Regions from separate parts of the Rhodopseudomonas sp. BR0G17 genome, predicted to be linked through region 3. Evidence: riboswitches for the same ligand, from Rfam matches in the RefSeq annotation. Region 3 holds a riboswitch; each other region holds the start of a gene.
The links. Region 3 has a riboswitch for cobalamin ahead of DY467_RS02970 (HoxN/HupN/NixA family nickel/cobalt transporter). Riboswitches for the same ligand answer to the same signal wherever they lie in the genome.

Region 1: it holds a riboswitch for cobalamin, as region 3 does, so the genes downstream of both, DY467_RS13275 (cysteine-rich small domain-containing protein) here and DY467_RS02970 (HoxN/HupN/NixA family nickel/cobalt transporter) in region 3, are expected to answer to the same signal.
Region 2: it holds a riboswitch for cobalamin, as region 3 does, so the genes downstream of both, DY467_RS15045 (TonB-dependent receptor) here and DY467_RS02970 (HoxN/HupN/NixA family nickel/cobalt transporter) in region 3, are expected to answer to the same signal.
Region 4: it holds a riboswitch for cobalamin, as region 3 does, so the genes downstream of both, DY467_RS12065 (hypothetical protein) here and DY467_RS02970 (HoxN/HupN/NixA family nickel/cobalt transporter) in region 3, are expected to answer to the same signal.

What each region holds. Positions count from the first base shown of each region.
Region 1 covers NZ_QUML01000014.1:81,509-87,148, reverse strand. Annotated here, with positions in the region: gene DY467_RS13290 (substrate-binding domain-containing protein) at 1-74, opposite strand, end outside; gene DY467_RS13285 (MarR family winged helix-turn-helix transcriptional regulator) at 234-677, shown strand; gene DY467_RS13280 (acyl-CoA dehydrogenase family protein) at 840-1,985, shown strand; gene DY467_RS13275 (cysteine-rich small domain-containing protein) at 2,052-2,387, opposite strand; cobalamin riboswitch at 2,579-2,777, opposite strand; gene DY467_RS13270 (histidine phosphatase family protein) at 2,830-3,405, opposite strand; gene DY467_RS13265 (Crp/Fnr family transcriptional regulator) at 3,583-4,314, shown strand; gene DY467_RS13260 (Crp/Fnr family transcriptional regulator) at 4,330-5,070, opposite strand; gene DY467_RS13255 (HWE histidine kinase domain-containing protein) at 5,325-5,640, shown strand, end outside.
Region 2 covers NZ_QUML01000018.1:13,410-19,049, forward strand. Annotated here, with positions in the region: gene DY467_RS15040 (PepSY-associated transmembrane domain-containing protein) at 1-1,105, opposite strand, end outside; gene DY467_RS15045 (TonB-dependent receptor) at 1,109-3,385, opposite strand; cobalamin riboswitch at 3,495-3,690, opposite strand; gene typA (translational GTPase TypA) at 4,118-5,640, shown strand, end outside.
Region 3 covers NZ_QUML01000002.1:195,371-201,010, reverse strand. Annotated here, with positions in the region: gene DY467_RS02990 (ABC transporter substrate-binding protein) at 1-413, opposite strand, end outside; gene cobD (threonine-phosphate decarboxylase CobD) at 477-1,466, shown strand; gene DY467_RS02980 (ABC transporter ATP-binding protein) at 1,478-2,257, opposite strand; gene DY467_RS02975 (FecCD family ABC transporter permease) at 2,254-3,279, opposite strand; gene DY467_RS02970 (HoxN/HupN/NixA family nickel/cobalt transporter) at 3,287-4,345, opposite strand; cobalamin riboswitch at 4,419-4,632, opposite strand; gene DY467_RS02965 (DMT family transporter) at 4,684-5,007, opposite strand; gene DY467_RS02960 (class I SAM-dependent methyltransferase) at 5,004-5,640, opposite strand, start outside.
Region 4 covers NZ_QUML01000012.1:141,978-147,617, reverse strand. Annotated here, with positions in the region: gene cbiE (precorrin-6y C5,15-methyltransferase (decarboxylating) subunit CbiE) at 1-27, opposite strand, end outside; gene DY467_RS12085 (cobalt-precorrin-6A reductase) at 26-808, shown strand; gene cobJ (precorrin-3B C(17)-methyltransferase) at 775-1,536, opposite strand; gene DY467_RS12075 (precorrin-2 C(20)-methyltransferase) at 1,533-2,261, opposite strand; gene DY467_RS12070 (precorrin-8X methylmutase) at 2,258-2,887, opposite strand; gene DY467_RS12065 (hypothetical protein) at 2,884-3,447, opposite strand; cobalamin riboswitch at 3,558-3,757, opposite strand; gene tcuB (tricarballylate utilization 4Fe-4S protein TcuB) at 3,845-4,981, opposite strand; gene tcuA (FAD-dependent tricarballylate dehydrogenase TcuA) at 4,968-5,640, opposite strand, start outside.

The DNA of each region.
Region 1 (5,640 bases), on a different contig from region 3:
GCGCCGCGCTCGAGAAAGCCGAGCGGCGGCACTCCATAGGCGCCACTATGTCCGAGATCGACAGCCGAAAGCACGCCCTCTCCTGCCTGGTGCGGGTGATCCCCGCCGAAGTCCCCTCCCCGGGTTCGACGATCGATGCTATTCGAAAATATTGAATCTTCAAGGATTGCTGTGCATATAGATGCAGCAAACTGCGCATCCGATTCACTCAGACGGAACGATAAAGTCTCATCGTGGCCAAATCGCCGACCCGCAATCCGCCGATCACCGAACACCTCGCCTATCTGCTGGCGCAGGCAAATCGGGAGATCAACCGCCAGCTCGAAGCACGGCTACGCAGCGAAGGGGTGCCGGTCGAGCAATGGCGCATCCTCAAGGTGCTATCCGACGGCAAGGGCCATTCGATGGGCGAACTCGCCGAGGCGGTGCTGCTCAATCATCCGACCCTGACCAAGATGATCGATCGGATGGTTTCGGATTCGCTGGTGTATCGCGTCCAGGATCCGGAGGATCGCCGCAAGGTGCTGATGTACACCTCCGACCGCGGCAAAGCTCTGACCCAGCGTCTCAACGCGCTGGCGCTGAGCCAAGAGGCGCATATCGCCGAAAATTACGGCGACAAGGCCACCGCCGAGCTGAAGCGGCTGCTTGAAAGCCTGATCGACAGCGCCACCTGAGTGCCTCCATCGTCGCGCATGCTGCGGCTGCGAACAGCGCAGCCGCCTGCAGCGACACGCCGCAAGATACGGCGGTCGCAACGTCTATCCTGCACCGCCGAACTGGCCTAGATCAGCGGGCGATGCGCCGTGCCAAGCGGCCGCCCATTCGAGTGAGGAAACATGGAATACCGATCGCCCTGGATGACCGAAGAGCTGGACACGTTCCGCGACCAGTTTCGCAAATTCCTCGCCAAGGACCTCGCGCCGGATGGCGACAAGTGGCGCAAGCAGAAGATGGTCGATCGTTCGGCCTGGCTGAAGCTCGGCGAGATGGGGGCGCTGTTGCCCAGCGTTCCGGAAGAGTACGGCGGGCTCGGAGCCAGCTTCGCCTATGATGCCGCGGTCTATGAGGACATGGAGAAGATCGTTCCGGACGCGCTGTCCGGCGTCACCGTGTCGAGCGGCATCGTGGCGCACTACATCCTCAACTACGGTTCGGAAGAGCAGAAGCGGCGTTGGCTGCCCGGCATGGCGCGCGGCGAGCTGATCGGCGCGATCGCGATGACCGAGCCCGGCACCGGCTCCGATCTGCAGAGCGTGCGCACCACCGCCAAGCTCGACGGCGACGACTACGTCATCAACGGCCAGAAGACATTCATCACCAACGGCCAGAACTGCGACCTGATCATCGTGGTTGCCCGCACCGGCGGTGCCGGCGCCAAAGGGCTGTCGCTGATCGTGCTGGAGACCAAGGACAACCCCGGCTTCAAGCGCGGCCGCAACCTCGACAAGATCGGCCTGCACGCCTCCGACACCTCCGAGCTGTTCTTCGAGAATGCCCGCACGCCGAAGGAGAACCTGCTCGGCGGCGAAGAGGGCAAAGGCTTCGTGCAGCTGATGCAGCAGCTGCCGCAAGAGCGCCTGATCATCGCGATCGGCGCCGTGGCGGCGATGGAGCGCGCGGTCGCGCTGACTTCGGACTATACGCGGGAGCGCAAGGCGTTCGGCCAGCCGATTATCGAATTCCAGAACACAGCTTTCACGCTCGCCGAACGCAAGACCGAAGCCTTCATTGCGCGGGTGTTCGTGGATTACTGTCTGGTGCAACTGATCGCCGGCAATCTCGATGCGGTGACCGCCTCAATGGCGAAATGGTGGACGACGCAGAAGCAGGTCGAGACCGTGGACGAGTGCCTGCAACTGCACGGCGGCTACGGCTACATGCAGGAATACCCAATCGGCCGGATGTTCATCGACTCGCGGATCCAGAAGATCTACGGCGGCACCAACGAGGTGATGAAGCTGTTGATCGCCCGCTCGCTCTAACGCGAAAAATGCCAGCGCCTCCGCTACTGCTGTAATCCAGCGATGCGGAGGCGGCGGCAATGTTTTTTAGTCGCCGCTTTCCGAGACTTCGCGCTTGAGGCGGCGCGGATCCTGGGACTGGCTGTCCCAAGGCACTGGCCGCTCCAGCCAGCGCTGGATGAAATTCCACGACCGCCGATAGCCGTTGTGCGGCAGGGTGCAGTCCGAACAATCCTTGCGCGTCAGCCCATTGCGATCGACGAAGGTCTTGTAGGGGCCGGGGCACTGATAGGCGCTCAGCGGGCAGTAGCAGAACAGGCAGTTGAATTCCCGCTCGACGCCGCGATGGCACGGCAGAAACGGGCAGGCCTCGTTGGTGAAGCCCTTGAAGGCTTCGTTGGTAGTTGTGTCTTTCGGCTCCATGACCGTTCCCTCGCGCCGCAGCAATGGCCGCCGGCTCAATCGCGGCGGCGCTGTGGCTGGTTCTGATTGAAGGGGGATGAGTGCTAGGCGATGCCAAGCGTCGCGTGACGCCTATCGCGGCTGCACGCGGCTTAGCCTTGCTAAGAGAATTCGGTCATCGCTGCTCCGCTCTCGACCCGCCGTCGATCGGTTAGATGCTTCCGTCTTCGGCCGGTCTCCTGGCTCACGGATGTCGCCTGGATCGCCTTCCCGACGCCGTTGGCGTCAGTGGCATATGATCCGGACAGATCCGCTTACAGTTGCGGGGGCAGCTACGGATTTGGCGAAAAACACCGCACCGTATTCCCAGTTTCACCTCGCACGCGAGGCACCGAAGACGTCAAAACCAGAGCACGGGGCTGCAGCCTGTGCAAGCAAAAAGGCCTCGTTCTAAACGGCCAGCCTAACCCACTACACGATTGACCCAGACGATCCGCCAGCCGGACGAGCCCAGCCGATCGATCTGGGTCAGCGACAGCGGATCAATCACAAAGCTCAGCGCAACCTCGGGGGATGTCTTAAGAGCAATCGCCAGAACGGCGCGAATGGTGCCGGAGTGTACCACCAGCACGACGTCACCACCGGGCAGCCGCGCCAGCCCCTGCCGCACCCGCTCGATCTGGTCGACAAAGCTCTCGCCGCCCGGCGGCGCCAAGCGCGCCGCATCTTGCCAGAACGCATCGTAGGCAGGGCCGAGTTCACGCGACAGATCGTCGTGGCGGCGCCCGGTCCAGGTGCCAAAATCCTGTTCGCGGAAATCGGGTTCGAGCATCGCATCGAAGCCGAGCGCTGCGGCGGTCTCGCGCGTGCGCCGGCTCGGGCTGGCGACCACCGTCGCATCGTGCGGCAGTTTTTCGCCTAGCGCAGCGAGCACCGCAGTGTCACCGAGATCGACCGGCGCCTCGGGAGCGTGAATCACGCCCTTTGGCCCATCCACCGGCGCATGCCGCACCAGCCACAGCCGGCTGAAGTCGCTCATCGGTCATCCTCGCGCAGTCATGATCCGACCGACAGAGCACGTCGGAGCCATGCCTCGCAAGCGACGACGAAAACGGCCGCCCGGCGTTCGAAAAAATAGCAACCTCTGCCGCCTCTCGGAGTTGAAGCCCCCAAGTTCCATCAACCCTATCAGATGATCTAACTTGAAAGGCGGACCATGAAGGATGTCCATCGCGTCCTGATCGACAAACTGCGCGAGCATTCCCGTCTGTCGGCCGATGACCTCACCGCAATCCGCAATTTGAGTTTTACGCTGCGGGAGCTCGAGAGCAGCGAGGATCTGATCCGCCAAGGCGAAACGCCGAAGGGCGCCGCGCTCGTCGTCGAAGGCATGGTCGGGCGGTATCATTTGCAGCGAAACGGCCGCCGCCAATTCCTGTCGTTTCACATGGTCGGCGACCTGCCGGATGCGCAGGGGATTTTTTTGGAGCGGATGGATCATTCGTTGTGCGCGATCGGGCATGCGGTGACGGCGATCATTCCGCACCGGGAGATCCTGCGAATGTTTGAAGCCCGGCCCGGGCTCGGCTTTGCGATTTGGCGCGAAACCCTTGTGGATGCGGCGATTTTCCGCGAAGCGATCACCAACAATTCGGCCCGGACGATGAAAGCGCGGATGGCGCATCTGTTCTGCGAATTGTTCTACCGCGCCGAGGTCTCTAAGCTGACCGACGGTAACTCGATGCAGCTCCCGATCAGCCTCGCCCAACTCGGCGACACGCTGGGCATGGCGATCGCGACCGTCAACCGCACGATCTCGTCGTTGCGGGCATCGAAGACGATGGACTTCCGCTATGGGGTTCTGACGATCCGCAACTGGCAGGGGCTCGCCAAGATCGGCGAATTCGATCCCGGCTACCTGCACCTGAAGCGCGCACCGGCGCGCTGAAGCCATCTCACAAAGTTACGCGGCAGCGTCGTCCGGCTCGGGATAGACGCCGCGCAGCACCACGTCGAAGTGCTCCTTCACCGCATCATTGCAGCGGCAGGCCCGCGTCCGCAGCTTGTCGGCATCGTCGACGATCAGGGCGCCGCGCCGTGTCGTGAGGATGCCCTCCTGACGAAACGCCTGCAGCACGCGGCTGGTGTAGCTGCGGCCGACGCCCATCATCGCCGCGAGCTGTTCGTGGGTCAGCGGCACCATGCTGTCGCCGGTGCGGTCCATCGCCGCAGCGATCCACTTCGCAGTGCGCTGCTCGATCGAATGGATCGCGTTACACGCGGTCGATTGAAACATCTGCGCCATCAGACAGTCGGCGTAGCGCGCGAAAAAGGCTTTGAAGCTCGGCGACCGATCCTTGGCGGCCTGAATGTTGAGGATCGGCATGCGGACGAACGGGCCCTCGAACTTGACGACGATCAGGCAATACGCGGGCAGGAAACCGGAGCTGACGATGCCGCCGACCGCGCCTTCGCGCCCGACCAGCACCGTCTCGACGCCGCGACCGTCGCCGTCGGTCACCTCATAAGATACGAGGCTCGGCCCACACGGAAAGAACGCGCTGCCGACGTGATCGCCGGGGCGATACAACAGATCGCCGGCGGCCCGGGTCTCGCACCTCAGATGCGGGCGCACGAGCTCGAAATCGCTTGGGCTCAGTGCTCGCAACAAGTTGTTGTTCGGCCGTTCAGAAGAGGCGATCACAGCAGTTCCTCTGTGTACTAGTGAACGGAACAAATAATGCGCTGCGGCTACATTGGTTCCAGCGTCCAAGCGAGGCACGTTGCGAGTGTCTCCAGCCTTAGCCCGGTGGACGGCTTGTCAGCTCGCTCCTCCCCACACCGTAAGGCACCCATTGGCTGTAGGCGCAACGATCCTATCGACGACGGCTTCTGCTCATCGCTCAAGTGAGATCAGGTGCGTAGCACCGTGCGCCGCGACGACGCGGAGGGCACGCCATGCCGCATAAGGTCGATCTCACCTCCTGCGATCGCGAGCCGATCCACATCCCCGGCAGCATTCAGCCGCGCGGCTGCCTGCTGGCGTGCGACTCGCAAGCGGTGCGGATCACGCGCATCTCGGAAAACGCCGGCGCGATTCTGGGCCGCGAGACGCCGCGGGTCGGCGAGCTGCTGGCCGATTACTTCGGCGAGACGGAGGCACACACGTTGCGTAACGCGCTGGCGCAGGCGTCCGATCCGAAGCGGCCGGCGCTGATCTTCGGCTGGCGCGACGGCGGCACCGGCCGCACCTTCGACGTCTCGCTGCATCATC
Region 2 (5,640 bases), on a different contig from region 3:
GCAGCGTGGCTGCGGCAGCGATGATCGTTTCCTCCGGCAGCCGTTTCGCCGTGCCGTCTTCAGGATCGGCGGCAGTCTGCCGGCCGTCACGATGTCCCAGCAGCAACAGCGGCGTGCCGCCGATCCAAGTGAAGCGGGCTTCGACGACACCCGGGAGGAGCGTGGTGGGAAGCTTGGCATCGATCGTCGGAGCATCGTGGCCGGCATAGCGCTGCAGCATGTCGCGGCTTTCGCCGCGGCGGGCGAAGGCCTCGCCCGGGTTCATCGACAGCCAGCCCGAGACCATCCAGGTCAGCACGACCACGCCGCCGATCAGCCCGGTGATGTGGTGCCACGCCATCCAGCCGCGATACGGCGTGATCCGACCCGATGCGTAGCGTCGCCGCAGGCCGGCGCGGAGCAGTCCGATCCAGATGCCGCTCGCCGCGACCGTCATCAAGATGCCAGAGACCCACAGCACCACCTGCCGCCATAGCGGGCCGTCCTGGCGCAGCACTGTGAAGTAGATCCAGTGCGGGATCGCGCCGAACCAGTTCCAGATCCGCTCCTGCCGCGTGGTATCGAGCACGATCTCGCCGCCGCGCGACGCGACATAGAGCTCTGTCCCGGCGGCGTCGCCGAGCCCGATCAGGTACAGCGGCCTGAACGGATCGTAGCGCGACGTCACGCTCCATTGGTCGCGATCGACCGTCTCGATCAGCCGCGGCGCGACGGCGGCCGGATGATGCCGCGCGATCCCCAGCGCCTGATCGGCGCTGACCTGATCGATCTTGCGGCCGTCCACCGCCGAGACGGTGGTGCGCCGGCCGTTCCAGTCGAGCAGCCGGTACACCGGCTCGGTATCGAGCATCACCAGCCGCAGGTCGCGCGGATAGTGCGTCACGCCGGCCACCTGCATCGCCTGATCGGGCGGCAGCGCGACGCGCTGCCAGGCGAGGTCGGGCAATGCCGCCCAGCGTTCTTCTTTGTCGAAATGCGGAAACGCGACGTACATCATCACCACGCCGGAGATGAACCACATCGCGAACAGCAGACATCCGGCAATGCCGAGCCAGCGGTGGCCGAGATACAGCCACCGCTTCGCGCGCCTGACGACGCTTCGCATCGCCTAGAACTTCACATTGTAGGACAGTTCCGCGGTGCGCGGCATACCGAGCTGCCACATGGTCGTGTTGCCCGATGTCGTGTAGACGGTGTCGAACAGATTGTAGACGCGCAGCGCGAAGGTCTGCCGGGCGTCCGGCTTCCACATCAGCCCGGCATTGACGACGTTATAGGCGGGCCGCACCAGCGTGTTGGCGTCGTCGGCCCAGGTGTCGCCGACGAGCTGGATGCCGGCATTGGCCGACCAGCCCGGCGCGAACGCCCAGGTCGCCCAGATGTTGCTGACGATCTGCGGCACGTTGTTGGGGACGTTGCCGGCGTAGTTCACCGCCCGGCCGCCGACGACTTGAGTGAAGTCGTCGTATTTGGCCCGCAGCCACGCGACGTTGGCGTCGAGCCGGATGGTTTCGGTGACCTTGAGGCCGGCCGAGGCTTCGATGCCGCGCGACGACTGCTGGCCGATCTGCAGCGGATTGGTGTTGGCGGGGTTCTGCGGATCGCGCGCCAGCAGGTTGTTCTTGACGATGTGATACGCCGCCAGCGTCCACTCGGCGCGGCCGCCGGCAAGCTGCTGCTTGATGCCGACCTCCACCTGCTTGCCGGTCGAGAGCGAGAAGTCGCGGTTCACGCCCGTCATCGTGATCAGGTTGGTGACCGGATCGACCGCGGTCGAATACTGGCCGTAGATCGAGAGGTTCTCGATCGGATTGTACACCGCCCCGACCCGCCAGCTTGGCGCCGAGTAGGTCTTCTCGAAGCTGTTCGAAGGCGAGAGGAAATCGGTGCGCTGCACCGTCGGATTGTCAGAGCGGATGCCGCCGATCAACGAAAGCTGGTCGGTCAGGCTGAGCCGGTTCTCGGCGAACACGCCATACTGTGTCGTCAGCGTATGGAAGCTCGGCCGTGTCGGGCTCACCGGCAGGAAAGTGCCTGGATCGAAATTGTACGTGGGCACCGAGGATGTGCCGGCGTAAGGCGAGTTGTTGGTGTGGGTGAAGGCGATGCGGTTGACGTCGAAACCGGCGACGAATTCGTTGGCGAGGCCGAAGACATGGCCCTTGAAGGTGGTGTCGAAGCGGTTGCCGATCTGCTCCTGGTCGTGAAAAATCTCGATATAGGAGCTGCGGTTGATATTTCCGGTGGTCGGGCTGAACGCGTAGCTCTCGACGTCCTTCCAGTGCCGGTGCGTGCTGAGATAGTAGGTGACGTTCTTCACCGAGACGCCTTCGGCAACGTCCCACTCGGTCTTGAGCTGGGTCCAGTTGTCGCGATAGCGGATCGAGGCATCGCCGACATTGTAGTTTTGGAAGCGCAGCGACTCGTCGAGCCGGCCGTTCACCAGAGGCGTGCCGAAATAGCGCGACGGGCTGCGGTCGGCGTAGTCTTCGCTCAGCGTAAAGGCGAGATTGTCGGCGGCCTGTACCCGGACCGAACCGGACACCGCGACGTTCGATGTCTTGTCACGGTCGACCCAGCCGTCCGACATGTTGCCGATCGCCGCCAGCCGATAGCTGACATTGGGATTGATCGGGCCGCCGGAGTCGACCGCGAGGCGCCGGGTCAGGTTGGTGTCGAGCGAGATCTCGGCTTCGTTGCGTTGCACGTCGAGCGGCTTCTTGGAGATCACGTTGATGGCGCCGCCGATCGCGCCTTCGCCATACATCACCGAGGCCGGGCCGCGCAGCACTTCGATGGTCTGCGCCGTCCAGGTGTCGAACGGGAACGTCATGGTGCCGGAGCCGACATACAGCCGGGTGCCGTCGTAGAGCGACATCACCGTGCCGTTGCCGGTGAAGCCGCGCGTGGTGAAGGCGAGGCCGCCATTTCCCGGACGCGGGCTCGCAGTGAACCCGGTGGCGTTCTGCGTCACCGCGTCGATGACGTTGTGCTGGCCGCGCTCGGCGATGGTCTCGGCGCGAATCACTTCCACGCTGGCCGGTGTTTGCAGCGGCGTCAGGCCGAGCCGACTGCCGGTCGAGGAGGGGGTGCCGAGGTTGAAAGTAGGGGCGGTCGACGTGGTGGTCGTCGGCTGAGTGGGCGCGGGCGCGGGCGTCGCGACAGGACGCGCGGCGGCACGGCGCTGGCGCGACGATCCGGCATTTGCCGTCGCGCGCGGCTTGGCGGCACGTGCGGTCTGGCCCTCGACCACGATCGGGTCGAGACCGCGCGGATTGGCCGAGGCGGTTTGCGCCAGGCCGTCGACCGGCCAGAGCAGAGGGACGAGGGCGACAGAGGACAGCAGGCGACGATTGCGCCCGAGAGGCAGAACGGCGGGAGTCATTTTCTTGGCTCGCGGCTAACGTGGCACGTCACCGCGAAACAGGTCTGCCGCAGCCTTCTTGTGGGCTACGGTTCGACTCGCACCAGGACACCCCGCCCGATGTGCTCGCGTGTGACCACGACTGACGGCAGGTCTCCTGGCTCGCGGGTCGTTGCCGTTCACCGCCTTCCCAGGACGAAAGCCCAGTGGCGTGTGGCGAATGGCTCGCCGCTTACAGTTGCGGGGGCAGCCGCGGAATAGAGTCCGAAGACCCGCACCGCGTTCCCTATTGATCCCTTTCGGGAACCGTCGCTGGTCACGGTATTGGACATACGGCAGCGGTGTCAACGAACCGAGCGGGAAAAATCCAATCAGTCCAAGGGACAACGGCTGCACTATGAAATTACCAATCGCAGTGACGATGTACGTAATGTTATAACATTACATCATTAGGTCAAGCAGTCTGAGGAACAAAGCCGGAGGCGCTCCGGGGCACGCTCCGGCGGCCACCGCGCCGAAGCTGGTCTGTCCATCCGCAACCGTCATTGTTATTTCGCGATTTCTGCGTATATTGCGTCGCAACGCGTGCTGGTGCCCGGTCCTATTCGGCCGGGCCTGTTTTTTGCGATTTCAGATTGCGATTGCCCGGCGCGTTTCAGACATAGGCTGGCTTCGGCGCGCCCTTCGGCGCATCCCGCGGTGTGCCTATGATCTCGCTGATCAGGCAACGCCCGCAGGACCGACAGAAGAGCCATGACCCTCCGTAACATCGCCATTATCGCCCACGTCGACCACGGCAAGACTACTCTTGTCGACAAACTGCTGCAGCAGTCCGGCACCTATCGCGACAACCAGCGCCAGGTCGAACGGGCGATGGACTCCAACGATCTCGAACGCGAGCGTGGCATCACCATTCTGGCGAAGTGTACTTCGGTGGTCTGGGGCGACACCCACATCAACATCGTCGACACGCCCGGCCACGCCGACTTCGGCGGCGAAGTCGAGCGTATCCTGTCGATGGTCGACGGCGTGATCGTGCTGGTCGACGCTGCCGAGGGCCCGATGCCGCAGACCAAGTTCGTGGTCGGCAAGGCGCTGAAGCTCGGCCTCAAGCCGATCGTCGCGATCAACAAGGTCGACCGCTCCGACGCCCGCGTCACCGAAGTGGTCAACGAGGTGTTCGACCTGTTCGCCGCGCTCGACGCCACCGACGAGCAGCTCGACTTCCCGATCCTGTACGGCTCCGGCAAGAACGGCTGGATGTCGGACAAGCCGGACGGCGATCCGAGCGAAGGCATGAAGCCGCTGTTCGAGCTGGTGCTCAAGCACGTTCATCCGCCGGTGGTGGAAGAAGGTCCGTTCCGCCTGCTCGGCACCATCCTCGAAGCCAATCCCTATCTCGGCCGCATCATCACCGGCCGCATCGCCTCGGGTACGGTGAAGCCGAACCAGGCCGTCAAGGTGCTGTCGCGCGACGGCAAGCTGGTCGAGCAGGGCCGCATCAGCAAGATCCTCGCCTTCCGCGGCCTCGAGCGCGTGCCGCTCGATATCGCCGAAGCCGGTGACATCGTGGCGATCGCCGGCCTGACCAAGGGGACCGTCGCCGACACCTTCTGCGATCCGGCCGTCGATACCCCGATCCAGGCGCAGGCGATCGATCCGCCGACGGTGTCGATGTCGTTCATCGTCAACAACTCGCCGCTCGCCGGCACCGAAGGCGACAAGGTCACGAGCCGCCTGATCCGCGACCGCCTGCTCCGCGAGGCCGAGGGCAACGTCGCGCTGCGCGTCGTCGAATCCGCCGACAAGGACGCGATGGAAGTGTCGGGCCGCGGCGAATTGCAGCTCGCGATCCTGATCGAGAACATGCGCCGCGAAGGTTTCGAACTCAGCGTGTCGCGTCCGCGCGTCGTGCTGACCCGCGACGAGAACGGCCAGCTGCTCGAGCCGGTCGAGGAAGTCGTGATCGACGTCGACGAGGAGTTCTCCGGCGTCGTCGTGCAGAAGATGAGCGAACGCAAGGCCGAGATGATCGAGATGCGGCCCTCGGGCGGCAATCGTCTGCGGCTGGTGTTCTACGCGCCGACCCGCGGCCTGATCGGCTACCAGGGCGAACTGATGACCGATACCAAGGGCACGGCCATCATGAACCGGCTGTTCCACAACTACCTGCCGTATCGCGGCGAGATCCAGGGCCGCCGCAACGGCGTGCTGATCTCCAACGATCAGGGTGAAGCGGTCGCCTACGCGATGTTCAAGCTGGAAGATCGCGGCCC
Region 3 (5,640 bases):
TCAATGCGAGCGATCGATGCGTCGGCCCGCTCAGGATGGCCCAGAAGATCGGCCATCTGCCGGATCTGCGCTTTGGACTCGTCGATCGTCTTCACCGAATCGAACTCGACGATGCGTTGGCCCATCTGCTTCAGGAGTTCGCGCGTCGCGCGTTTGGTGTATCGGCCGCCGACCACGAAGTCCGGCTTCAGCATCAGCACGTCTTCGGCTTCGCCGGACAATTGCGGAAATCGAGCCGCTTGTGCGGCAAGGAAGGAGCGATCGGCGTCGCGTGCATAGGGGCTCAGCCCGAGGATCTGATCGGGATCGGCGAGCGTCAGCAGCAACTGATCGGTGCAGGCATTAATCGACACCACCTTGGGCGCAGCGGCTGCGCTCGCGTCAGTTGCGAGGCTCGCAACTAACAGCATCATCAATCCGGCTAAAAAGCCGCCGAGCCTCTCGCGCTTTGGTCGCGATGGTGGCAAGACACGGTGATGAAGCACGGCGGCGATCTTACAGCGGCGATAGCGCGGCATGGCGGCGATGCTGCCGACTGGCTCGATCTCTCCACTGGCATCAATCCGCGTCCCTGGCCGATCCCAGACGTTGCCGCGGATGCTTGGGAGCGTCTGCCGTCGCAGGCCGACGAGACTGCGCTGTACGATGCCGCGCGCCAAGCCTACGAGGTGCCGGAGGAGTCGGGCATCGTCGCTGCCGCCGGCACGCAAGCGCTGATTCAATGGCTGCCGTATCTCGCGGCGCCGGGCGGTGTCGCCATTGTCGGACCGACTTACGCGGAGCATGCGCTGGCTTGGCGGAATGCCGGGCGCGAGCTTGTCGGCATCGCGTCGCTCGATGAGATTCCCGAGCAGGCCCGTCACGCGGTGGTGGTGAGTCCGAACAATCCGGACGGCCGCATCGTCGAACCCGAGACCTTGCGCCGTGCCGCCGCGCAGCTGCGCCGACGTGGCGGTTGGCTGGTGATCGACGAAGCCTTTGCCGATGTCGATCCGTCTTTCACTGCGGCCGTCCTGACGCCCGAGCTGCCGATCGTCGTGCTGCGCTCGTTCGGCAAGTTCTACGGCCTTGCCGGCGTCCGTCTCGGGTTTGCGATCGCGGGTGAGGTGATTGCGAGGCGGATCGCGCTGGCGCTCGGGCCGTGGAGTTGCTCCGGGCCGGCGCTGCGGATCGGCGCTGCGGCGCTGCGCGATCAGGCCTGGGCGATCGAGATGCGCGACGAGTTGCGCGAACAGGCGGCGCGGCTCGACGAGGTGCTGCGCGGCGCCGGCCTCGACACCGTCGGCGGCACGCCGCTGTTCCGGCTGGCGCGTCACCCCGAGGCGCATCGGTTGCATGAGGTTTTGGCGAAGCAGCGGATCTGGTGCCGAAGGTTCGACTGGGCGGACGATCTGCTCAGGTTCGGCCTGCCTGCCGATACCGCCGGGCTCGATCGGCTCGCTGCCGCCCTCGCCGTGGCGCTGTAGCGGCGGCACCGTCAGGTTCCGGACCACGGAAGGATCACGCCAGTGTCCTGATACTGTGCCCGGTAGGCGCTGACGCGAAACACCTGCTGCATGATCTCGTCCGACAAGGCTTCGCTCGGCGCGCCATGGGCGGCGAGCCGGCCGCTCGCCATCACCAGCACGGTATCGGCAAAGCGCGCAGCGAGGCCGAGATCGTGGGTGACGACGATCACCAGCGTGCCGGCGTCGGCGGTGGTTCGCAAGGTCTGCATCACGTCGAGCTGGTAGCGCGGGTCGAGCGAGGCGGTCGGCTCGTCGGCGAGCACCACCGGCGCCTCGACCGCCAGCACCCGGGCGAGCGCGACGCGGCTGCGTTCGCCGCCGGACAGTTCGGTGACGATGCGGTCCGCGAACTGCGCGACGTCGGTCTCCGCCATCGCCCGCGCCACCGCCTCGGCGTCATGCGGCGACAGCCAGGCCGGATCGGTGGCGCCGTGCGGAAACCGGCCGAGCGCGACGACGTCGCGCACCGGTAGCGGCCAATGCACCAGATGGCCCTGCGGCAGATAGCCGAACCGCTTGGCGCGCTCGCGCAGTGGCATCGTCGCCAGCGCCTCGCCGCCGATGGTGATCTCGCCTTGGGCGTCGACCAAGCCGGCGAGGGCGCGCAGCAGCGTGGTCTTGCCGGCGCCGTTTGGGCCGACCAGCGCCACCAGATGCCCGCGCGTCAGCGACAGCGACACCCCACGCAGCACTTCGCGGCCGGAGAGCGAGACGGCGAGGTCGCGCGCGGTGAGGAAGGCGGCACTCATGCGACGCCTCCACCCAGCGCGCGGCGTTCGCGCACGATCAGATACAGGAAGAACGGCACGCCGATGATCGAGGTCAGCACCCCGACCTTGATGTCGGTGCTGGCCGGGATCAGCCGCACCGCGATGTCGGCGGCGAGCAGCAGCGCCGCGCCGGCGAGCGCGCTCGGCAGCAGCACGCGGGCGGGATCGTGGCCGATCAGGGGGCGCACCAGATGAGGCGCGACCAGGCCGATAAAGCCGATCGTGCCCGACACCGAGACGGCGCCGCCGACGCCGAGCGCGGTGCCGGCGATTACGATCAGTCGCAGCCGGCCGACGTCGATGCCAAGACTCTGCGCGGTCTCTTCGCCGAGGCTGAGGGCGCGGAACGCGGCGCGCTGGCTGAACAGCAGTACGCCGCCGGCGACGATGAACGGCAGCGCCAAGACGACATGGCGGAAGCTGCGGTCTTCCAGCGAGCCGAGCAGCCAGAATGCGATTTCCAGGCTGGCGAATGGATTGGCCGACAGGTTCATTACCAGCGCGGTGGCGGCGCCGGCGAGCGCGGAGATCGCCAGCCCAGCGAGGATCAGCAGCAACAGGCTGGCGTTGCGCCCGGCGATTGCCAGCAGCACGAACACCGACACGAACGCCATCGTAATCGCCGCCACCGGCAGTGCGAAGGAGCGGACGTCGGCGAGCCCGAGCGAGATGATCAGCACCGCGCCGAACGCGGCCGATTGCGGTGCGCCGAACAGCGACGGCGACGCCAGCGGGTTACGGAGCAGGCCCTGCAGCGCCGCGCCGGACAGGCCCAGAATGCCGCCGATCGCCAGCGCCAGGATGGTGCGCGGCAGCCGGATCTCCTGCACGATGATCTGCTGCACCTCGCCGCCGAGCCCGACCAGGGCCTGTACCACGGTCAGCGGCGACAGCTTGACCGGTCCCACCGCGAGCGATCCGATCGCCAGCAGGGCCACGAGCACCGCGAGCGCCGCGGTGACCACCGCCGCGCGCGAATTCGGTCCGGAACGTCGGGTCATACCGCGCTCATTTCTGCACGGCCGGGGCGGCCTGGTCGAGCCGGTGATAGCCGTTGAGGCGATAGATGATGGTGGACACGATCCAGCTCGCCACGAACAGCGCCACTATGCCGTAGCCGAGCGCGCCGAAATTGGAGTTGAGCTCTTCGATCCACTCCCAGAACGCGCCTTCGAGATGAAAGCGCCCGGCGAGCAGCCCGAGCGTCTCGATGCCGCCGATCAGCAGCGCCACCAGCACCGACACGGTGGTGATGGTCATGTTGTAGTACAGCTTGCGGATCGGGTTGCGATACGCCCAGCCATAGGCGCCGAGCATCAGCACGCCGTCGAGGGTGTCGACCAGGGTCATGCCGGCGGCGAACAGCGCCGGGAACACCAGGATCGACCAGTGTGAAATGTTGCCGGAAGCGTTGGCGGCCAATCCGAACAGGCTGATCTCGCTGGCGGTCTCGAAGCCGAGCGCGAACAACAGCCCGATCGGAAACAGCTGCCAGCTCTTGGAGACGAAGCGGAACAGCGGCCGGAACAGCCGCGCCAGCCAGCCGCGCTGCTGCAGCAGTTCGTTGATGTCGTCGTCGTGCACGATCTCGCCGGCCTTGGCCTTCTTGAACGCGCGATACACGCCGCTCAGCACCGACAGATTGGCGATGGCGATCGCGAACAGAAACAGCGCCGACGCCGAGGTGCCGATCACCCCGCCGATTTCGCGATAGCCCGAGAACCGCTCGGTCAGCGAATTGGCCGCGATCGCGATTGCCAGCGACGCCACCAGCACCACGGTGGAATGGCCGAGCGCGAAGAACAGCCCGACCGCGACCGGCCGCTTGCCCTCCTGCATCAGCTTGCGGGTGACGTTGTCGATCGCCGCGATATGGTCGGCATCGAGCGCGTGGCGGAGACCGAGGCTATAGGCCAGCACCGCGGTGCCGATCAGCACCGGCTCGCCCGCGAAGGCGGTCAGCGCCCAGGCCCAGGCGGCGAGATTGGCGAGCACCAGCCCGCCGAGCACGGCGATCAGGCGGAGGCGGAATCCATCGGAAGAAGCGGGCAGAACGAGATCGGTCATGGCGGTCTCCGGCCGGTGAGCAGCATCCTGTCACCTGTGCGGCGGACCGCTCCAGCCGCGCGCGCCGCACGGTGGAAGATGACGTGCTCAGGCCGGTCTCCTGGCTCACGGGTCGTCGCGATCCTTCGCCTTCCCGGGCAAGTGCCGCCCAGTGGCTGATTGAAGGATCGCTCGCCGCTCACAGTTGCGGGCGCAGCGCCGGATTTGGGTTTGCGGCCATAAGCTTGGCCCGCACCGGCTTCCCTGTGCCGGACGATTCCCGGCACACCTGAACGGGCGCGATCAAATGGAAGCGGGCCTGCTTTGTCAATCGCCGCCTTGGTCGGGCGGCCGACGGTTCAGGCGGGCGTGCTGAGCTTCAGCCCGATCATGCCGGCCACGATCATCGACAGGCACAGCACCCGCACGCCGCTGGCCGGCTCACCGTAGAGCGTCATCCCGACCACGATGCTGCCGGCGGCGCCGATTCCGGTCCAGACTGCATAGGCGGTGCCGAACGGCAGCGATTTCAGCGCGATGCTCATCAGGCCGAAGCTGGCCAGGATCGCGGCCAAGGTCACGACCGCGGGCCAGAACCGGGTGAAGCCCTCAGAATGCTTCAGGCCCAGCGCCCAGACGATCTCCATCAGGCCCGCGGCAAACAGCGCGAGCCAACCGGTCATGGCTTGTTGCGCGGCGGCAGCGTCAGCACGGCGCGCTGCGCATAGCCGCGATATGGCCGCTCGAACCGCAGCCCGGCGCCGGTACGGGCCGCGACCTGCATCAGCACGGCTTCCAGGCTGTCGCGCGGGGTGACGTCGAACAGCGTCAGCCAGCGCCGCAGCAGGTTGCGCGCCACCGAAGGCAGGCCGCGCTGGTCGCCGAAATCGACGATGTGCAGCTTGCCGCCGGGCTTCAGATTGGCGACGGCGCGATCGATCACCGCGGTCCAGTCCGGGATCATCGACAGGCTGTAGGAGATCATGACGTGGTCGAAGCTGACCGCCTGGCCGAACACCGCCTGCGCGGTGAAGGCGGTGGCGTCGCCGTGCGCGACCTTGACCCGCGACATCAGCCCGGCGCCTTCGATCGAACTGATCGCCGAGGTCAGCATCTCGGTCGACACGTCGAGGCCGTAAAATTTCGCCTCGCGGTACCGCGTCGCCGCCTGGATCAGGTTGCGGCCGGTGCCGCAGCCCACTTCCAGCACGGTTTCGCCCGCCTTCGGCTGCAGCTCGGTAATCAGTTGATCGCGGCCGAGAAGATAGTACCGGCGGGTCAGGTCGTAGATGTGCCGTTGATAGCGGTACATCCGA
Region 4 (5,640 bases), on a different contig from region 3:
CCGCGTCGTGTCATCGCTGGTGATCATGACGCTCCCTTCATCGCATCGCTCGCGCGTATTGATCCTCGGCGGCACCGCCGATGCCTCGGCGCTCGCCAGGGCGATCGCCGCCGAGCCGGCCATCGATGCGGTGCTGTCGTTCGCCGGCCGTACCGATCACCCGAAGCCGCCGCCGATTCCGTTTCGCGTCGGAGGCTTCGGCGGCATCAGCGGTCTGGTCGATTACTTGCGCGCCGAGCGGATCGAACGCGTTGTCGATGCGACGCATCCATTCGCGGCGCAGATGAGCCGCCATGCGGTGATCGCCTGCGCCGAAGCCGGTGTGCCGCTGCTCGCGCTGGAACGGCCGGCGTGGCAGGCCACCACTGGCGATCGATGGATCGAAGTCGATGATCTCGATCAGGCCGTCGGCGCGCTTGGCGCTGCGCCGCGGCGGGTGTTTCTCGGCATCGGCCGCCAGAACCTCGAACTGTTCGCGGCGCAGCCGCAGCACGCTTATCTGGTGCGGCTGGTCGATCCACCGCGCGGGCCGCTGCCGTTGCCGAACGTCGATATCGTGGTGGCACGTGGACCGTTCGATCTCGGCGGCGACCGCGCGCTGCTGCAGGCGCACCGCACCGAGATCGTCGTCGCCAAGAACGCCGGCGGCGACGCGGCCGTCGCCAAGATCACCGCGGCGCGCGAACTCGGGCTGCCAGTGATCATGGTGAAGCGGCCCGCGGTGCCGGATCGGTGCTGTGTCCCAATGGTCGCCGACGTGATGGCCTGGCTCGGTCACGACAGCGCTCCGGAGAACCGCGGGGTGTAGACGAAAGCGGTGCCGCTGCTGCGCGGAATGATTCTGGTCTGCGATGAGCCGATCATCACCAGCGTGCGCATGTCGGCGCGTTGCGGCACAGCATCGCCGAGCGGCATCACGTCGATGCGCTCGCGCGGATCGCTGACGGCAGTCGCAAAGATCACCGGCACGGATGCCGGATGGATGCTGCGCAATAGCTCAAACGCGCGGCCGAGCTGCCAGGGCCGCGCTTTCGAGATCGGGTTGTACAGCGCGATCACAAAGTCGGCTTCGGCCGCCGCGCGCAGACGCTTCTCGACCGTTTCCCACGGCTTGAGATTGTCCGACAGGTTGATCGCGCAGAAATCGTGGCCGAGCGGCGCACCGATCCGCGCTGCAGCGGCGAACATTGCGCTGATGCCGGGAAGCACGCGAATGTCGAGCTCCCGCCAAGCTGCATCGCCGGCCTCGATCGCTTCGAACAGCGCCGCCGCCATCGCGAACACGCCGGGATCGCCGGAGGAGACGATCACAACATGCCGGCCGTCACCTGCCAGCCGCAGCGCGAAGCCGGCACGATCGAGCTCCTCGCGATTATCGGAAGCGTGCCGCTGCAAGCCGTCGCGTTCGGCGACGCGCGCCACATAGGGCGCGTAGCCGACGATGTCGGTGGCGCGTGCCAGTGCTGCGCTGACTTCGGGCGTGATCAGTTCTTGCGCGCCGGGCCCAAGGCCGGCAACCACCACAGATCCGGTCATGGCCGTCGCCCTTGTCCGTGAACCAGCACGATCGAGAAGTAGGGGGCGTCGTCGGTGGTCTTGTCGGCGAGCGGCATCACCACCTGATCGTCCATCGCGCCGCGCTCGACATAGATCGCGCGATCGAGCAGGCCGGCGTCGTCGAGCGCGCGGCGTACCTTGGGCAAATTGCGGCCGAGCTTCATGATCACGATCGCATCGCCAGCGGCGAGCGCCGCCTTCAGTCGCGCCGGCCCGAGCGTCGCCGGCACCACGCAGAGCACGTCATCACCATAAGTGATCGGCGTTCCGCTCGCGGTCCAGCACGCCGCCATGCCCGAGATGCCGGGCACGACTTCGACAGGCACGCGCGGCGCCAGCCGGCTGTGCAGATGCATGAACGAGCCGTACAGGAACGGATCGCCTTCACACAGCACGACGACGTCGCGGCCTTGCGCGATGTGTTCGGCGAGCCGCGCGACGCATTGTTCGTAGAAGCTGCGCAGCGTCGCCGCATAGGCCGGATCGTCGAGCGCAATCTCGGTCGTCACCGGATAGTCCATCGGCTCTTCGATCACACCGTCCGCCAACAGACCGTCGGCGATGCGGCGCGCGTGGCCGGGGCGTCCGGCTTTGCGGAAGTACGCGACCACCTTGGCGGCGCCGACCAGCCGCGCGGCGCGGACGCTCATCAGGTCGGGCGCGCCGGGGCCGACGCCGACGCCGTAAACTGTCGGCGCGCTCATTCGCGTTCGCTCGCCAGCGCGTTGATCGCCGCAGCCGTCATCGCGCTGCCGCCGCGCCGGCCGCGCACGATCACGCAAGGCGACGGCGAGTCCGTCAGCAGTGCGTCCTTGGATTCGGCCGCGCCGACGAAGCCGACTGGGATGCCGATAATGGCAGCGGGCAGCGGTGCGCCGGGCTCGGCGAGAATTTCGAGCAGGCGGAACAGCGCGGTCGGCGCATTGCCGATCGCCACCACAGCGCCCTGCATCCGGTCGCGCCACAGTTCGAGCGCGGCGGCCGATCGGGTGGTGCCGAGCTTTGCGGCGAGGGCCGGAACACCAGGATGGCTCAGCGTGCAGATCACTTCGTTGTCGGCCGGCAGCCGCTTGCGGGTGACGCCGTTGGCGACCATCTGCGCGTCGCACAGGATCGGCGCGCCGGCCTGCAGCGCGGCGCGACCGGCCGATACAAAGCCGGGCGTGAACGCGATGTCGTCCGCAACCTCGACCATGCCGCTGGCGTGAATGATGCGCACCGCGATCTTCTCCTCGTCGCGCGTGAACCGATCGAGCGCGGCTTCAGCGCGGATAATGGAGAACGACTGACGATAGATCGCGTCGCCGTCCTTTTCGTAAGCGTAAGTCATCGGGCGGCGTCCTCGATCAGCTCGGGGAGAAGGGATGGGGGCTGCTCTGTGTCGGCGACTGCGCTGCCGCTTGAAGTCTCCATCGCGGAGATGCTGAGCCCCGCGGCGAGGGCGAACTGCATCAGGATGGCGCGTGCGGCATGGCCGGCGCGCTGCGCGTACAGCCTATTGAGGCGACGAAGCGTGGTCGGCGGCAGGTTGGTGATCAGTTCGCTTGGAACGTCGGGCTGCTCTCGAGCGCTTAGGACCGCGAAGGCCATCCGCCGGCTGCCGGCGAACGCGGTGGTCGGTTCGACGGCTTCACGGTCGGAATGCGCCTGATCCGGCAGCACGATCAGGATTGCGCGCGGCAGCGACGAATCGAGGGAGCGCTCGCACGCGTGCGCGGCGAAAGAGGCGAGATCGCTGGTGTGCAACCGGGGCGGTCCGCCGGGCCATGACTGAGCGAAATCCGCCAGCGTCGCGGCGCAGGGCGACAGCACCACGATTTCGGCGGCGGCTGGCCGAAGCGACAGCTGAGAACCGGCGGAGACACCGGGATGGAGCGCAGTGGGCGGCATCGCGCCGAATCTCGTCGGTTGGCCATCGCGGGCGATGGCTCAAAACCGGCGAACGGACCTGCACTCCGGACCGCCGAAAGACATCCCGGGGCACCCCGCCCGAAACGACGTCAACATAGCAGGCGACGGCAGGTCTCCTGGCTCACGGGTCTTCGCCGATGCAGCCTTCCCGGAATATCTCCAGTGGCGTGTTGCGTCGGCTAACCGTTTACAGTTGCGGGGGCAGCTTCGGCTCGACCGCGGGCAGCGATCTTCCGATATTCCCTCTTCGTCCTGTCCGAGGACAGGACACCGTCGGCGCGGGATGTTTGGGACGGAAACGGCAAACTGTCAATCGACCATCATTGGCAACTGGCCGCCAAGAGCCGTCATCAAATTCGCGCCAGCTTGATCGGGATCAAGGCGTATCGCCCGAGGCCTCCGGGGCTCGCGCCAACGAGCTGCGGCGGCTATCGATCGCCGCACGCAGCAGCGCCGCCGCCCGGAACGGCGCGTGCAGCGCTTTGCTGAACGGCAGCGCGGCGAACAGGCCGAACACCAGCCCGAGATGGGTGGTGAGCAGTAGCCCCATCGCCAGCGTGCTGCGGAAGCCGAGCACCGCGAGCCCACTGGCGCCGACGAGGGCCAGCAGGATGAGAAAAGCGACGTTCAGCCTAGTCTCGCCGCGATCGCTCGGCTCGTGGTCGGCCCGCGCTTCCAATGCCAGCAGTCCCACCGCGCCGACGGTCATCGTCACGCCGCCGACGAGCCCGAGCATCACCGGCAGGCTGACGACCGGGTAGGGCGCTACGACGCCGAGCAGATGATGATAAGTGGCGGCCACGATTGTCGACAGGCCGCTGAGCACGAAGCCGCCGGCGGTCAGATGGTGTAAGATCCGTCGCCGCTGCGAGGTGCGCTCATCATGGTTGTGGCAGCCGGGACCGCCGCCGCCGAGATGGCGCAGCGTGATGATGTCGGAGAGGGCAGCGGGCAGCGCGCGGACGATCTCGCGGACCGTCATCCCCGGCGCGATCGTATGCCAGTATCGCAGCGTCGCCAGCGTGACCGCGATCACCGCCCAGGCGAAGGTGCCGCCCGCGAGTCCGGCCATCGCCGGCCACGGCAGCACGCGATAGAACGCGCCTTCGCCCGCGTGGGCGGTTAGCAAGGTTGCCGATGAGTCCGTGCCCAGTACGAGGCCAAAGGTGATCAGCAGCGCGAGCGCGACGGTGGCGGGTACTGCGAGCGATGAGGCGCGAAAGACGCGCCCAAGCGCGGGCGGCCACAAATGGTCTGCATAGGAGCGCTGCCGCAGTTCGGCGAACGTCGCCGGCAGATTGACGGCGAACGGATGTGGTGGTGTGTACTGGCAATCATGCCAGCAGCCCTGGCAGTTGTGGCACAGGTTCGACAGGTAGCTGACGTCGGTCAGGCTGAAGCCGTGCTTGCCGTCGATCGCTGGAAACACCGGGCAGAGCCCATCGCAATACATGCAGGCGCTACAGATCCGCAGCACGCGCTCGGCCTCTGAGATCGGATCACCCGCGGACATGGCGCGCGGCCTCCTCGCCGGCGATCTGGCCGAACACTGCCGATAGGGTGATGCCTAGCCCGGCGAGATAGCCCCGGCGCAGCACATTCGCGGCCATGATCATGCCGGCCGCGAACAGATCGTCGTGACGGCGCCCGTCGGTCTGGACCACCCGCATCGTTGCATCCACCTTGATGCCGTAGTGCACGAAGGTCAGCCCCGGCCGCATTGGATAGGCGGCAAATGGTGGCTCCGCGATGGTGCGCGCGGCGTTGGCCGGGGCGGCATTGAAGTCCTCAATGCTTTGCAACAGAGCGGTGGGATCGATCTGCAGCGCGGCAGCTAGTTCCCCGAGGTTCGGCGCAGTGACCGGCGCTAGCGCGGATGGCGCAGCGCGGGCCAGACCCGCTGCATCGAGCACCAGGAAAGCAATTTGACCGGGGCAGGCGGCGATCCTTGGTCCCCATTTGGCATAGTGGGTCGGCTGCGATCCGGCCCCTGCGACGTCGATGCGAGCACCGGATCGATCGACGACGAGGCCGAGCGGAATCGATGTGATCCGTGTGACGATGCCGCCGTCGAATTGCGGTCCGCGCGCATCGACCGGGACCGCATGACAGGTGGTCGGATCGCCGATTGCACAGCCCCCGGCTGCGATCAGCAGATCGAGCAAGCGACCG